Regions from separate parts of the Streptomyces sp. NPDC048331 genome, predicted to be linked through region 1. Evidence: predicted binding sites of a transcription regulator. Region 1 holds the regulator's gene; the other holds the start of a gene.
The links. The regulator HspR, encoded in region 1, represses chaperone genes until heat shock. The targets are predictions, from matches to a motif close to TTGAGNNNNNNNNNCTCAA.
Positions count from the first base shown of each region.

Region 2: the regulator HspR is predicted to act here: its motif matches at 3,753-3,771, upstream of lon (endopeptidase La).

Region 1 covers NZ_JBICYT010000010.1:191,955-200,279, forward strand. Annotated here, with positions in the region: gene ACGFYY_RS17350 (helix-turn-helix transcriptional regulator) at 37-1,104, shown strand; gene ACGFYY_RS17355 (heat shock protein transcriptional repressor HspR) at 1,185-1,658, opposite strand; gene dnaJ (molecular chaperone DnaJ) at 1,660-2,841, opposite strand; gene grpE (nucleotide exchange factor GrpE) at 2,881-3,534, opposite strand; gene dnaK (molecular chaperone DnaK) at 3,534-5,378, opposite strand; gene ACGFYY_RS17375 (sugar transferase) at 5,632-6,213, shown strand; gene ACGFYY_RS17380 (heterodisulfide reductase-related iron-sulfur binding cluster) at 6,324-8,325, shown strand, end outside.
Region 2 covers NZ_JBICYT010000001.1:302,086-310,410, reverse strand. Annotated here, with positions in the region: gene ACGFYY_RS01395 (hypothetical protein) at 1-831, shown strand, start outside; gene ACGFYY_RS01390 (sulfurtransferase) at 1,229-2,110, shown strand; gene ACGFYY_RS01385 (DUF4097 domain-containing protein) at 2,203-2,967, shown strand; gene ACGFYY_RS01380 (hypothetical protein) at 3,047-3,631, opposite strand; gene lon (endopeptidase La) at 3,794-6,199, shown strand; gene ACGFYY_RS01370 (MarR family winged helix-turn-helix transcriptional regulator) at 6,317-6,757, shown strand; gene ACGFYY_RS01365 (protein phosphatase 2C domain-containing protein) at 6,790-7,563, opposite strand; gene ACGFYY_RS01360 (nitrate- and nitrite sensing domain-containing protein) at 7,962-8,325, shown strand, end outside.

The DNA of each region.
Region 1 (8,325 bases):
CGTCAATGCCACAGGGACGATGCATCATGTTCTTGCATGTTCAGGACCCTGGGGGGTGGAGATTTGACGCGAAACGACACAAAGGCGACACATCCCCACCCTGTGACGTCCATGTGTGCCGAGGGGACGCGGCTCTACGCCACCGCGCTGAGCACCGGCCGGATCGCCCGGGGCGAGATCCAGAACGCCCCCTGCCTGCTTGAATTCGCTCTTCTGCAGCCCGACCCGGATGACGCGAACCAGCTCCGTCCGGTTCCGCCGGCCGTGGCTTTGGCTCAACGGCTCCATCCGATTGAACGCGAGATCCAGGACCGCCGACGCAGCGCTGTAGATCTCACCGACACTTTCGAGCCTTTCCTGGCCATCAGCGCACAGAGCCCGGCCAACACCCACGCCATCACGGTGCTGGAGGGCTTCGAACAGATCAACGCCGCCCTGAACCTCGCGACGGCCGAATGTCATACCGAGGTGCTGACGGTCCAGCCGGGCGGCGCCCGGCCCTCCCTGGCCCTCACCCAGGCCCTGGAACGCGACCAGCCGCTGATCGACCGCGGGGTCAGCATACGGACCCTGTACCAACACACCGCGCGGCACAGCCAGGGCACGCTCGCGTACGTGGAGCGGATCTCGACGGGCAAGGTGGAGATCCGCACCCTCGAGGAACTGATAGAACGCCTGATCATCTTCGACCGCACGGTCGCCTTCATCCCGGTGAGCGACGACCGCCGGGTCGCCCTGGAACTGCGTCACCCGGGCCTGGTCGACTACCTCATCAAGGTCTTCGAGCAGCTGTGGCACCGGGCCGTGCCGCTCCAGGAGGAAGTGACCTACCGCAGCACCCCCGGCGGGATCTCGGGCGTGCAGCGGACCATCGCCCAGTTGCTGATCGAGGGCCACGTCGACGAGGCCATCGCGCGCCGCCTCGGCATGAACGTCCGCACCTGCCGGGCGCACATCGCCAAGCTCGCCACGACCCTCGGCAGCGGCAGCCGCGCACAACTCGGCTACCTCATCGCCCAGGCAGGCATCCTGGGCCGGCCCTCCTGCCCGGAGGAGGACGCCGACGGGCATCCGGACCACGAACCGGATCCCGAAGGCCTCTGAGAGCTCCGCCGAAACCCCGCAGGCCCCACCCTGGGAGGGGCGGGGCCTGCGGGTGTGCGAGAGCGCGACCGGGGTGCCGGTCAGTCCATCGGCCGCTTGGGGCTGGGCCGCCAGACCACCAACGCACTGCCCGGCTGCGGAGGCTGGTACGGGACCAGGTCGCGCCGGTACGAGGCGTGCACCTGGGCCTCGCGGGCCTGCAGCGTGGCCGCCGCCCCGTCCACGGCCGCGGCGAGCTCGGCCACGCGCTGCTGGAGCGCGGCGACCTGGTTCTCCAGTTCGATGATGCGCTTGATGCCCGCCAGGTTGATGCCCTCGTCCTGCGACAACGCCTGCACCGTACGGAGCAGTTCGATGTCACGGGCCGAGTAGCGCCGGCCGCGTCCGGCCGTACGGTCCGGGGAGACCAGGCCGAGACGGTCGTACTGGCGGAGGGTCTGCGGATGCAGACCGGAGAGCTGGGCGGCCACCGAGATCACGTAGACCGGGGTCTCGTCGGTGAGTTGGTAGGCACCACTTCCCAGACGGGAGGACTGTCGTCGGCGGCCGTCCATGTCATGCTCCCTTCGCGGACTCGAACAGCGCGGAGCGCGGGTCCTGCGACTCCGTCGCCTCGCGGTACATCTCCAGGGCCTCACGGGCCTTGTCGGACAGCTCGGTCGGGACCGCGACCTCCACCGTGACCAGCAGGTCGCCGCGGGTGCCGTCCTTGCGGACCGCTCCCTTGCCGCGGGCCCGCATGGTGCGCCCGTTGGGGGTGCCCGGTGGCAGCTTCAGCGTCACCGACGGGCCGTTCAAGGTCGGAACCTTGATGTCGGCCCCCAGCGCCGCCTCCGCGAACGTCACGGGCACGGTCACCGTCAGGTTGTCGTCCTTGCGGCCGAACACCGGGTGGGAGCCGACGTGCACGACCACGTAGAGGTCACCGCCGGGACCGCCGCGCTCGCCCGGCGCCCCCTTGCCGCGCAGCCGGATCCGCTGGCCGTCGGAGACGCCCGCCGGGATCCTGACCTGCATGGTGCGGGAGCTACGGGCCCGCCCGCTGCCCTTGCAGACCTCGCACGGGGTCTCCGCGATCAGGCCGCGGCCCTTGCAGTCGGCGCAGGGGTCGGTCAGCGAGAAGCCGCCGCCGCTGCCCCGCGAGACCTGGCCGGTGCCGACACAGGTCGGGCACACCCGGGGGGTGCCGTTCTTGTCGCCGGTGCCCGAACAGGCCTTGCAGGGAGCCTGGGAGGACATGCGGAGCGGGACCGTGGCCCCGTCCACCGCCTCCGTGAAGGAGAGGGTGACCTCGGACTCGATGTCCTGGCCCCGGCGCGGCTGGGTACGGGTGCCCGTACCGGGGCCGGCGCCGCGGTTGAAGAGGCCGCCGAAGACGTCACCCAGGCCGCCGCCGAAGCCGCCGGCCTGGCCGGCGCCCTGCTGCTGACCCCCGAAGAGGTCACCGAGGTCGAAGTTGAACGAGCCGCCGCCGCCCGGCCCGGGGCGGAAGCCACCGTTGCCGAACAGGGCGCGCGCCTCGTCGTACTCCTTGCGCTTCTTGGCGTCGCCGAGGATGTCGTTCGCCTCGGAGATCTCCTTGAAGCGCTCCTCGGCGGAGGCGTCGCCCTTGTTGGCGTCCGGGTGGTACTCGCGGGCGAGCTTCCGGTACGCCTTCTTGATCTCGGCCTCGGTGGCGTCCTTCGGGACACCGAGGACCTTGTAGTAGTCCTTCTCGACGAAGTCCTTCGTGCTCATCCCCGGTGTCCCTCCTCCCGTGCTTCTCCGTGTGGTGCATCAGCCCTTGTCGGGGGCATCCGCGTCCAAGCCGTCCGGCGCTTCGCCCTCCGCGGACTCGGACTTGGGGGCCGCCCCCGGCTGGGGCTCGGCCACCGCGACCCGTGCGGGACGGATCGTGCGCTCGCCGATGCGGTACCCCGGCTGGAGGATCGCCACGCAGGTGTCCTCCGTGATGTCCGGCGCGTACGAGTGCATCAGGGCCTCGTGGATCGTCGGGTCGAAGGGCTCGCCCTCCTTGCCGAACTGCTGCAGGCCCATCTTGGCGGCGACGGTCTCCAGCGATTCGGCCACCGACTTGAAGCCACCGACCAGCTCGCCATGTTCCCGCGCCCGGCCGATGTCGTCCAGGGTCGGGAGCAGTTCCGTCAGGAGGGACGCGACCGCGATCTCCTTGACGGTGATCCGGTCCCGCTCCACCCGGCGGCGGTAGTTCTGGTACTCGGCCTGGAGCCGCTGGAGGTCCGCGGTGCGCTCGGAGAGCGCGGTACGGGCCTGGTCCAGCTGCGCCAGCAGCGCCACGTCCTGGCTTGCGTCCCCGGCCGGGGCCGCCGCCTCCTCCTTGGCGGAGTCGGCGGCCTTCGGCTCGGCGTCGTTCTGACCGGCGTCGGGGACTTCGGGCTTCTCGTCGAAACCCGGGGTCTCCTCCGACATCAGGCAGCGCCGCCCTTCGGCTTCTCGTCGTCGACGATCTCGGCGTCGACGACGTCGTCGTCGGCCTTGGCCTGGCCCGCGTCACCGGCGCCACCGGCCGCCTGGGCGGCCTGCGCGTCGGCGTAGATGGCCTGGCCGAGCTTCTGGCTGACCGCGGCGAGCTTCTCCGTCGCGGTGCGGATCTCGGCCGTGTCCTCGCCCTTGAGCGATTCCTTCAGCTCGGAGACGGCGGACTCGACCTCGGTCTTGACGTCGGCCGGGACCTTGTCCTCGTTGTCCTTGACGAACTTCTCCGTCTGGTAGACGAGCTGCTCGCCCTGGTTGCGGGACTCGGCCGCCTCCTTGCGACGCAGGTCCTCGTCCGCGTACTGCTCCGCCTCCTGGCGCATGCGGTCGACCTCGTCCTTGCCGAGCGAGGAGCCGCCGGTGACGGTCATCTTCTGCTCCTTGCCCGTGCCGAGGTCCTTGGCCGTGACGTGCATGATGCCGTTCGCGTCGATGTCGAAGGAGACCTCGATCTGCGGGACGCCACGCGGGGCCGGGGGCAGGCCCGTCAGCTCGAACATGCCGAGCTTCTTGTTGTACGCCGCGATCTCGCGCTCGCCCTGGTAGACCTGGATCTGCACGGACGGCTGGTTGTCCTCGGCCGTCGTGAAGATCTCGGAGCGCTTCGTCGGGATCGTGGTGTTGCGCTCGATCAGCTTGGTCATGATGCCGCCCTTGGTCTCGATACCGAGGGACAGCGGGGTCACGTCGAGGAGCAGGACGTCCTTGACCTCACCCTTGAGCACACCGGCCTGGAGGGTGGCGCCGATGGCGACGACCTCGTCCGGGTTGACGCCCTTGTTGGCGTCCTGACCGCCGGTGAGCTCCTTGACGAGCTCGGCGACGGCCGGCATACGGGTGGAGCCGCCGACCAGGACCACGTGGTCGATCTCGGACAGCGCGATGCCGGCGTCCTTGATGACGTTGTGGAACGGGGTCTTGCAGCGGTCGAGCAGGTCTGCGGTCAGCTGCTGGAACTGGGCGCGCGTGAGCTTCTCGTCCAGGTGCAGCGGGCCCTCGGCGGAAGCCGTGATGTAGGGCAGGTTGATCGTGGTCTCCGTGGAGGAGGACAGCTCGATCTTCGCCTTCTCGGCGGCCTCGCGCAGGCGCTGGAGCGCCATCTTGTCCTTGGAGAGGTCCACGCCGTGGCCGTTGGCGAACTGCTTCACCAGGTAGTCGACGACGCGCTGGTCCCAGTCGTCACCACCGAGGTGGTTGTCACCGTTGGTGGCCTTCACCTCGACGACGCCGTCGCCGATCTCCAGGAGCGACACGTCGAAGGTGCCACCACCGAGGTCGAAGACGAGAATGGTCTGGTCGTCCTTGTCGAGGCCGTAGGCCAGGGCGGCGGCCGTCGGCTCGTTGACAATACGCAGGACGTTCAGGCCCGCGATCTCGCCGGCCTCCTTCGTCGCCTGACGCTCGGAGTCGTTGAAGTAGGCCGGGACGGTGATGACCGCGTCCGTGACCTTCTCACCCAGGTACGCCTCGGCGTCGCGCTTCAGCTTCTGCAGGATGAAGGCGCTCATCTGCTGCGGGTTGAAGTCCTTGCCATCCAGGTTGATCTTCCAGTCAGTGCCCATGTGGCGCTTGACGGAGCGGATGGTCCGGTCCACGTTCGTGACCGCCTGGCGCTTGGCCACCTCGCCGACGAGGACCTCACCGTTCTTGGCGAAGGCGACGACGGACGGCGTGGTCCTGGCGCCCTCGGCGTTGGTGATGACGGTGGGCTCGCCGCCTTCCAGAACGCTGACGACGGAGTTAGTGGTGCCCAGGTCGATGCCGACCGCACGTGCCATTTCAATTCCTCCAGCTGACTTGAGTGGAACAGACTCAACCATGCCGCATCGCCGCGCTTGCGTCAACAGAGCTGAGCCGGGTCGACTCAACCTTTAGGTCATACTTACGCGCAACCCGCCCTTGATCCGGGCCCCGCCGCCCTTCGAAGCACCGGATCCGGGGGCGGAGCCCCGACGGCGCCTGGACCGCCGAACGGGTCACGGCAGCGCGCGCCACCGCAAGACCGCCGGAGGCGTACGGCAGCGTGCTGGCATGCCCCTCCTGCTGCCCCACCCCGCCGCACCAGGGCCACGACTCCGACCCCGGCTCCGACTCCGGCTCCGGCTCCGGTTCGGACCGGCCAGGCCACCGGCCAAGCGGGTGCTCGACCTGGTCGGGGCGGTCGCCCTGCTGGCCCTGTGCGCCGCACCCCTCGCGCTGGCCACCGCACTGCTGTACGTGACCCAGGGCGGGCGCCCCTTCGTACGGCAGCCCGCGGCGGGCCTGGCCGGACGCCCGTTCCGCACCTGGCGGCTGCGCACCGACGACGGCACCGGCCGGATCGGAGCGGTCCTGGACCGCTGCGCCCTCGACTGCCTCCCGCAGCTGCTGAACGTGATCCGCGGCGAGATGTCGCTGGTCGGGCCGCGCCCGGAGGCCTGTACCGACCACCCCGAGCGACTGTTCGTACGTCCCGGAATGACCGGATTGTGGCAGGTCAGCGCGCGTTCGGACCTCCCCTGGGAGGAGATGGCTCTGCTCGACCGGCATTATGTGGAGAACCACTGGCTCGGGATGGACCTCGCGATCCTGGCGCAGACCCCGCGTGCGGCGTACCGGCAAAGGGTCGCCTGAGCGACACAGATCACCGCACGCTCAGCTACATTGCGGCGTCGGGAATGGGTAACCTCAAGCCTTGACTTCATAAGTTACCGCTTAGTAAGTGCCGCCCGAGGAGCCCTTCCATGCAACTCGCCGCGATCATCGTGTCGCTGGTCCTGACCGTGGTCGGCGTCGCGCTGCTCGCACGAGCCGTGGCGCAGATCTACCGCTTCGTGAAGCTCGGCCAACCCGTGCCGGCAGGCAGCCGCACGGACGACCCGAAGGCCCGAACGTTCACCCTCGTCCGCGAGTTCCTCGGCCACAGCCGGATGAACCGCTGGGGCATCGTGGGCTTCGCGCACTGGTTCGTCGCGATCGGCTTCCTGACGCTGCCGCCGACCCTGGCGCAGGCCTACGGCCAGCTCTTCGAGGCCGACTGGGTGCTGCCGATCGTCGGCGGCTTCCTGCCGTTCGAGCTCTACATCGAGTTCATCGGCCTGATGACGGTCCTCGGCATCGTGGTCCTGATGGCGATCCGACTGCTCAGCCTGCCCTCCCGGGCCGGCCGCAAGTCGCGCTTCACCGGCTCGAAGGCCTGGCAGGCGTACTTCGTCGAGTACATCATCCTGACCATCGGCCTCGCGATCCTGTGCCTGCGCGGCCTCGAAGGCGCGATCCACCACGTGGACAGCTACGAGCCGGCGTACTTCGTCTCGTACCCGCTGGTCCTGGCCTTCAAGGGGCTCTCGACCAGCGCGCTGCAGAACGCCATCTACTTCACCGCCATGATCAAGATCGGCACCTCGCTGATCTGGATGATCGTGGTCTCGCTCAACACCAACATGGGTGTCGCCTGGCACCGCTTCCTCGGCTTCCCGAACATCTGGTTCAAGCGCAACGCGGACGGCTCCACGGCCCTCGGCGCCCTGCAGCCGATGACCTCGGGCGGCAAGGAGATCGACTTCGAGGACCCGGGCGAGGACGACAACTTCGGCGTCTCCCAGGTCGAGCAGTTCTCCTGGAAGGGCATCCTCGACTTCTCCACGTGCACGGAGTGCGGTCGCTGCCAGTCGCAGTGCCCGGCCTGGAACACGGGCAAGCCGCTGTCCCCGAAGCTGCTCATCATGTCGCTGCGCGACCACGCGCACGCCAAGGCCCCGTACCTGCTGGCCGGTGGCGGCAAGGACATGGAGGGCAACGAGAAGGCCACGGCGGAGCAGCTCGCCGGGGTCCCGGCCGCCGCTCTCGCGGAGGCCGAGCGCCCGCTGATCGGCACCGCCGAGGAGAACGGCGTCATCGACCCGGACGTGCTGTGGTCCTGCACCACCTGTGGTGCGTGCGTGGAGCAGTGCCCGGTCGACATCGAGCACATCGACCACATCGTCGACATGCGCCGCTACCAGGTGATGATCGAGAGCGCGTTCCCGTCGGAGGCGGGCACGATGCTCAAGAACCTGGAGAAGAAGGGCAACCCCTGGGGCCTGGCGAAGAAGCAGCGCGTCGAGTGGACCAAGGAGGTGGACTTCGAGGTCCCGATCATCGGGAAGGACGCGGAGGACCTCTCCGAGTTCGACTACCTCTACTGGGTCGGCTGCGCCGGCGCCCTGGAGGACCGGGCCAAGAAGACCACGAAGGCCTTCGCGGAGCTGCTGAACATCGCGGGCGTCAAGTTCGCGATCATGGGCGGCGACGAGAAGTGCACCGGTGACTCGCCGCGCCGCCTGGGCAACGAGCCGCTGTTCCAGCAGCTGGGCCAGGAGAACGTGGCCATGCTGAACATGGCGTTCGGCGAGGACGACGAGGACCCGTCGACGAAGAAGCCGAAGTCGGCGAAGCGGATCGTCTCGACCTGCCCGCACTGCTTCAACACCATCGCGAACGAGTACCCGCAGCTGGGCGGCGAGTACGAGGTCATCCACCACACGCAGCTGCTCCAGCACCTGATCGACGAGGGCCGCCTCACGCCGGTCACGCCGGTCGACGGCCTGATCACGTACCACGACCCGTGCTACCTGGGCCGGCACAACAAGGTCTACACGCCGCCGCGCGAGATCATGTCGGCCGTGCCGGGCCTGCGCCAGCAGGAGATGCACCGCCACAAGGAGCGGGGCTTCTGCTGTGGCGCCGGTGGCGCGCGGATGTGGA
Region 2 (8,325 bases), on a different contig from region 1:
CTCGCCCACGCCTGCACCGCGTGGCGCTCGCCCGGCTGGCGGCGCGCCGCCGCCGTCGTGGCGGCCCTGCTGTTGCCGCTGGCCGTGGTGAGCGCCCGGCAGGCCGAGCAGCAGCTGGGCTGGCTCGGCCGACCCAGCTGGCAGGACTGGGTGGCGTACGGGGTGGTGGGCGCCGCGGCCCTGCTGCTCGCGCGGGGGGCTCCGGACGACCTCGTACGGGTGGCGCTCCCGCTCGTCCTGCTGCCGCCCGGGGTGCTGATGGTGATCTCACTGGTCAACCCCTGGTACGTCGACCGGTACGTGATCTACGCGCTGGCCGGGCTCGCCCTGCTGACCGGGGCCCGCCTCGCGCGGGCCCGCGGGTGGTGGCCGTGGCTGCCGGTGGTCGCGCTGCTGGTGCCCTTCGGCTTCTGGTCGGTGTGGCTGCGTACGCCGGAGAGCCGCAAGGACGACGTGCTCGCGGTGGCCGCCGCGGTCCGGGACCGGGCCCGGCCCGGGGACGCGGTGGTGTTCATGCCCTCGCGCCGGCGCGAGTGGCTGCTGTCCTCGCCCGAGCTGTACGGGGAGCTGCGCGACGTGGCCCTGGACCGCACCCCGGCGGCCTCGCACAGCCTCCAGGGCACCGAACTGCCCCCGGACCGGATCCGCGCGGCGCTCCTGGCCTCGCCCCGGGTGATCGCCCTGCTGGACCCGGCGGGCCAGCCGCTGGACCCGTACCCGCGGGAGGTGGTCAAGCGGGCGGAGCTGGCCGCCGGCTTCGACCTGTGCGCGACGACCGAGGTGCGCGGCGCCCGGGTGGCGGTCTACGCCCGCCCGGGCGGCTGCGACTGACCCCGCCGAGGCCGACCCCCGGCCCCGAACGCTGCACAGCCCCGCGCCCACCTGCGCCGACGGCCCCCGCCGCCCCGGGTGCGGCACAGGCCCTCAGCGGTCCCGGTGTCGCACCGGTCCGTGGGTCCGGGGGCGGCCCTGGCCTCGGGCCGGCCGGGGCGAGCCCGGCCCGTCGGTCGGGGGCCAGGACGGCTGCTGTGCGGACCTGCGCGCGCCGGGCCGGATGCGGAGGCCGGATGCGGAGGCCGGAGCGGGTGCCGCACCCGTTCGCCGGTGCGCGGCTCGGGCCGGCAGGCCTGTCCCCGACGCGTTCCGGTCCACCCCGCCCCGCGGGCCGGGGCGCGGCGCGGCGGAGGATGGGGCGACCCGTGTCGTCCAGTCGGAGGTGCCGTCCCGCATGACCACACCCCAGAACACGCCGTTCGAAGCCCTGAACGAAGCCTTGCCCGAGGACCTGCCCGGACCGCTCGTCGGGGGCGACTGGCTCGCCCGCCGGCTGGGCGCGCCCGGCCTGGTCCTCTTCGACGCCTCCGTCGGCGCCCACCGCGCCACCGCCCACCGGATCCCGGGCGCCCGCCCCTTCGACCTCGACGGGGACCTGTCCGACCACACCGCGCCCGCCCCGCACACCATGCCCGGGGCGCCGGAATTCACCGAGGCCATGCGCGCCCTCGGCGTCGAGGACTCGGACACCGTCGTGGTCTACGACGGCGCCGGCATCTACTCCAGCGCCCGCGCCTGGTGGATGCTGCGCGCCATGGGCTTCGACCGGGCCGCCGTCCTCGACGGGGGACTGCCCGCCTGGACCGCCGCCGGACTGCCCGTCGAAGCCACCGCCCCCGCGTACGGGGGCCCGCGTGGCTCCTTCACCGTCCGGCCCCGGGCCGGGCTGCTGGTCGACAGCGTCACCGTCGCTCGGGCCCTGACCGACCCTGCGGCGGCCGTCCTCGACGCCCGCACCCGCGAACGCTTCGCCGGCACCGCCCCCGAACCCCGACCGGGCCTGCGCGGCGGCCACATGCCCGGCGCGGTCAACCTGCCCTTCGCCGAACTCCAGGACCGGGACGGGCTGATGCGGCCCGCCGGGGAACTGCGCGCGACCTTCCGGGCCCTGACGGGGGAACGGGAACGGCTCCTTCTCAGCTGCGGCTCCGGGGTGACCGCGTGCGTCCTGGCCCTCGGCGCCGAACTCGCCGGGTACGAGGAGATCGCGGTGTACGACGGCTCCTGGAGCGAGTGGGGCCTGCCCTCGGAACTCCCCGTGACCACCGACCTGTAGCGCGGGGGAGCGGGGGACGGGGGGTTAGCCCCACCTGAGGTCCGGGTACGTGCACCATCGGCCCGGGCAGGCTCCCGGGCCAGACTCGGGCCATGACCACTCACACCGCCTCCGCCCGCACGGCCCGCACCGCGATCCTCGCCCTCGGCGCCGGCCTCCTCCTGGCCGGGTGCTCCTTCTCGGGCAGCATCGTGGACGGCGCCTACAAGACGGCGACCGCCGATGCCACGGTCACCGAGGCGGTCACGGCGGTGAAGCTGACGGGGGTCCGCTCCGGCTCGATCGAGGTCACCCCCGGGACCGGCCCCGGGGCCACGATCCGCCGCGTCGTCCGCTACCGCGGGGACACCGTCCCGGAGACCGGTCAGCAGGTCACCGGCGGCGTCCTGACCTTCAGCAAGAGCTGCGCGGAGGAATGCCGCGTCGACTACCGGCTGGAGGTCCCGGCCACGGCCACGGTGGACCTGGAGAGCTCCAGCGGCGACATCACGGTGACGGGTGTGGCGGGGGCGGCGATGGAGGCCGACTCCGGCGACGTCACGGCCGAGCGGATCGGCGGCCCGCTGAAGGTCCGCACCTCCTCGGGCGAGATCACCGCCACCGGGCTGTCCGGCCCGAGCGCCGAGGCCCGCTCCACCTCGGGCGACGCACGACTGGACTTCGCGAAGGCCCCGTCGTCGGTGCTCGTCGCGACCTCCTCGGGCGACGTCACCCTGAAGGCCCCCCAGGGTCCGTACCGGACCAAGGTCTCCACCGACTCCGGCGACCGCGACATCACCCTTCCCGACGACGCCTCCGCCCCCTCCCACATCTCGGTGAAGACCACCTCGGGCGACATCCACCTGTCGGCACTCTGACGCGACCCGGAAGGAGGGCGTTCCGTGCGGACCACGCCGCGCTTCCCCCGGCCCGTGGGGACCGCCGGACGCGTCATGATCACGTGCTGACGTCCCTCGCGATCTGTATCAACGCCTCGTCCCACACGTCCCCTCCGTCCGCCCAGGTCCACAGCCATCCACGCAGGGACGGTGCCGCGTAGCGCAGGCCGTCGTGCGGGCTCTGGCCCTGTTCGGGAATCCAGCCGTCGGCGTCCCACAGCAGCACCGGACTGTCGACCGCTCGCAGGGAGACGTACCACTCCATGCTGCAGCCGCCGCCCGTCAGGAAGAACCACGAGGCCGGCGGGCCCCATCCGGGCCGCCGGTCATGGACGGCGGTCGCACAGGGCCACTCCTGCACGTGCCCGTGCGGAACGCCGCGCGGTATCAGTGAGGCGAGGCCGCCGTCCGGACCGAATCCTCCGTCCCCGATCTCGGTGTAGACGCGTCGGAGCAACCCGGGCAGTCGATGGCCGAGCTTCTGCTCCGCGTGCTCGACCTCGGCGAACGTCACAGGCGGGAAGGGCGTGTCGGGGAGGCCGCCGCCGCGGGAGGGGATCGTGCCTCCCTCGCCCCAGGCGCGTGCGTGCAGCTTCTCCAGCAGTGCGTCGTCCGCGGCGGTGCGGTGGGTGGCATCGGTCACGAGTCGGAACCGTAGCGAGGAAGGCCGCCGCTCCGGACGCTCGGCGTCGTTCGCGACGTCTTCCCGGACGCGTTCGCCCCGGGCGAACGGGGCGTGGGGAACATCGGGAGGCGCACATGCATTGAGTCGGCATAGCTCAACTTCACTGCCGGAGGGAAGATCATGGCTTCGACGTCCGTCACACTCACCCTGCCCGTGCTGCCGCTCGACGACGAGGTCGTGCTGCCCGGAATGGTCGTACCGCTCGACCTGTCCGACGCCGAGGTACGCGCCGCCGTGGAGGCCGCGCAGGCCGCCGCCGGCAAGAGCGGCAGCGGCAAGCCCCGGGTCCTGCTCGTGCCGCGCATCGACGGCACGTACGCCGGCACCGGAGTGCTCGGCACCGTCGAACAGGTCGGCCGACTCTCCGGCGGGGACCCCGGAGCGCTCATCCGCGGCCTCGGCCGGGTCCGCATCGGGGCCGGGACCACCGGCCCCGGGGCCGCGCTCTGGGTCGAGGGCGAGACCGTCGACGAGGCGCTGCCCGATCCGCTGCCCGGGGCGGTCACCGAACTCGTCAAGGAGTACAAGGCGCTCGCCACCAGCTGGCTCAAGAAGCGCGGCGCCTGGCAGGTCGTGGACCGGGTCCAGCAGATCGAAGGCGTGTCCGCGCTCGCCGACAACTCCGGCTACTCGCCCTTCCTGACGGTCGAGCAGAAGGTCGAACTGCTGGAGACCGCCGACCCGGTCGCCCGCCTCAAGCTCGCCGTCAAGGCGCTCAGCGACCACCTCGCCGAGCAGGACGTCGCCGAGTCCATCGCCAAGGACGTCCAGGACGGCGTCGACAAGCAGCAGCGCGAGTTCCTGCTCCGGCGACAGCTGGAGGCCGTACGCAAGGAACTGCGCGAGCTCAACGGCGAGCAGGACGGCGAGGAGTCCGACGACTACCGCGCCCGCGTCGAGGCCGCCGACCTCCCCGAGAAGGTGCGGGAGGCCGCCCTCAAGGAGGTCGAGAAGCTGGAACGGTCCAGCGACCAGAGCCCTGAGGGATCCTGGATCCGGACCTGGCTGGACACCGTGCTGGAACTGCCCTGGAACGAGCGCACCGAGGACGAGTACGACATCCGGGGCGCCCGGGCCGTCCTCGACGCCGAACACGCGGGCCTCGGCGACGTGAAGGACCGCATCACCGAGTACCTCGCCGTCCGCAAGCGGCGCGGCGAGCGCGGCATGGGCGTCATCGGCGGCCGCCGCGGCGGCGCCGTACTGGCCCTCGTCGGCCCGCCCGGCGTCGGAAAGACCTCGCTCGGGGAAAGCGTGGCGCACGCCATGGGCCGCAAGTTCGTCCGGGTCGCCCTCGGCGGCGTCCGCGACGAGGCCGAGATCCGCGGCCACCGCCGGACCTACGTCGGCGCCCTCCCCGGCCGGATCGTCCGGGCGATCAAGGAGGCCGGGTCGATGAACCCGGTGGTGCTCCTCGACGAGATCGACAAGGTGGGCTCCGACTTCCGGGGCGACCCGGCCGCCGCCCTGCTGGAGGTCCTCGACCCGGCGCAGAACCACACCTTCCGCGACCACTACCTGGAGGTGGAACTGGACCTCAGCGACGTCGTCTTCCTGGCCACCGCCAACGTCCTCGAAGCCATCCCCGAGGCCCTGGCCGACCGCATGGAGCTCGTCCGGCTCGACGGGTACACCGAGGACGAGAAGGTCGTCATCGCCCGCGACCACCTGCTTCCGCGCCAGCTGGAGCGCGCGGGGCTGGGCTCCGACGAGGTGGTCCTGGAGGAGGACGCCCTGCGCAAGCTCGCCGGGGAGTACACCCGCGAGGCGGGCGTCCGCACCCTGGAGCGCTCCCTCGCCCGCCTGCTGCGCAAGGTCGCCTCCCAGCACGAGCTGGGGGAGCGGGAACTGCCCCTGAACATCGGCGCCGACGACCTGCGGGCCCTGATCGGGCGCCCCCACCACGTACCGGAGTCCGCCCAGGACCCCGCCGAGCGGCGCACCGCCGTCCCCGGCGTCGCCACCGGCCTGGCCGTGACCGGCGCGGGCGGCGACGTGCTGTTCGTGGAGGCCTCGCTGGCCGACCCGGAGACGGGCGCGGCCGGGCTCACCCTCACCGGCCAGCTCGGCGACGTCATGAAGGAATCGGCGCAGATCGCCCTGAGCTTCCTGCGCTCCCACGGCGCGGAACTGGAGCTCCCGGTCGCCGACCTGAAGGACCGGGGCGTGCACATCCACTTCCCGGCGGGCGCCGTGCCCAAGGACGGCCCGAGCGCGGGCATCACCATGACCACCGCCCTCGCCTCGCTGCTCTCCGGTCGGCAGGTGCGCACCGACGTGGCCATGACCGGCGAGGTCTCGCTGACCGGACGCGTCCTGCCCATCGGCGGGGTGAAGCAGAAGCTGCTCGCCGCGCACCGGGCCGGACTGACCACCGTCATCATCCCCAAGCGCAACGAGGCCGACCTGGACGACGTCCCGGCGGAGGTGCTGGAGACGCTGGAGGTGCACCCGGTGACGGACGTGCGCCAGGTACTGGAACTGGCCCTGGCGCGGGCGGAGGCCCCGGTCGTCGCGGCCGCCTGACGCACGCACACGGCCCGGTGGCCCGCTCCGGCGGGGTACCGGGCCGTCGGCACACCCGCTGCGAAATACTGGCCCCCGCACCCACCGGGGTGCCGGACATCATCGAAGGAGCGGGACGTGCACGGGAGTGAAGACCAGGAGTTCCTTGCCCTGGAGCGGGAGCTGTCCGTCTTCCTCCGACGGGCCCGCGCCTCCTCGGGGGAGATGGCCCGCGAGCTCCACCCCGAACTGGAGCCGGCCGCGTACGGGCTCCTCGTACGCCTGGAAGCGGCCGGACGGCAGCGGGCCACCGAACTCGCCGCCTACTTCGGGGTCGGCAAGGCCACCATGAGCCGACAGCTGCGGGCCCTGGAGGTGCTCGGCCTGGTGGCCCGCGAGCCGGACCCCGCCGACGGCCGGGCCTCCCTGGTCGGCCTCACCGAGGAGGGCCGGGAACGGTTCCTGCGGGTCCGGGGGGCGCGGCGCGAGCAGTACATGCGCAAGCTCGCCGACTGGGACCGCGGCGAGGTCGCGGAACTGGCCCGGCTGCTGAACCAGCTGAACGCGGGCGGGGAGTAGGGCGCTTCGCCGCGGAACTCGGGTGGGCCCGCTCAGAGCTCCGCGTAGACCGCCGACGCGTCGTCGTGCCGCTTGTACCGGCCCGGCGGGCGGGCCGGATCGGACTCGACGGCGCGCACCCGGCCGATCAGGCCCTGCGCCCCCTCCTTCCGCAGCACCGCCAGGCAGTCGGCCCAGTCGCCCTGCCCGAAGGTGTCCGTCCACCGGCTCGCCCCGTCCGTGAGCGCGGCCACCGCCCGCACGCGCCCGCGCGGGGTGCGCCCGGTCAGAGCCCGGGCCGCCACCGCCGGGTCGGCGGCCGCGGTGAAGAAGCCGCCCTCCGCGTTGCGCAGGGCGTCCGTGGCGGCCACCGAGCCCAACACCTCCCGCGGGATCCGGTCCAGCCGGTCGTCGAGCACGGCCGTCACCTCGCCGCCGGGCGCCTGCAGGAGCAGTACGGAGTCCGAGAGGACGAGGTGCTCCACGTCCTCCGCGTCCCAGCGGAGCATGACGACCGTCGCCTGCGGGGTCCGTACGTGAGAAAGGTCACAGGTGTCGCGGTGGGTGTCGGCCGTGGCGCGGACGGACTCGGCCAGAACCTGATCGAGCGGCATGTCCCGCCGCGATCCGGACAGTTCGGTCAGTCGGCCGCCGAGACGCGCTACGAACCAGGGCACTCCGTGCACGCACCCGTCGTCGCCGCGCGGCGGCGTGACCCCGTCCAGGACCACCACGACGCCGCCGCCCGCAGCGGGGATCGCGGCCGACACCCAGTCCTCGTTGGGGCGTTCCTGGTGGCCGGGGGCCGACGAGAGGTCGATGCGCATACCCGCATTCTGCCGCGCGGGAGGCAGCGGACACCGGTAGGTCCGTACCAAATCGGGCGCGCCCGGCGCGGTGCCGCACACCGACCGTCCGGGGCGGTCGGCGAGGGCCGGGGCACCCGGGCGGTCGTGTGGGCGGGCATCCTGCCAAAGCCCGTATCGATCTTTCAACCACCTGTCCATGGAGGCGCGCCGGCACAGGGTGCCCGAGTTGGTCGGCAACTCATCCGTGATGTTCACTCGTTCGGGTGGCCGGTTGGGTGATGTGCGGCTCTCTCCCCAGCACGCTGCAAAGGTCTGAGGCGGTACGAGGGGGCAGGGGGCGTTTACTTGTTGACCGGCCGTTACCTCGGCCACACGAGTAGACGAGCAAGAGCACACGTACAGGATTGCGAGCACCGGTGCAGAAGAAGCGGTCTCGGAAGAACGGCACCGCCGCCGACGGCCCGGCCCCCGCAGGACGCCGTGTCCGCGTGCGCCGCAGGCTGGTCGTCGGCGTAGCCGTCGCCGGCCTCACCGTCCTCGCGGCAGGCGCGCCCGCCGTCGTCTCCGCGTCGAGGGAACTGAACGACTCCCAGCGCCTGGTCACCCTCGCGGACTCGACCCGGCAGACCCTCACCCTCGCGCACCTCCTCGGTGACGAGCGCGACGCGGTCGTCGAGTACGCCGCCAAGGGCCGGCCCGGCGCCGCCAAGGGACCCGTCCAGGAGCGCGTCGCCGGGACCGACCGGCAGCTCGCCGAGGTCCAGGCCGAGGCCGACGAGG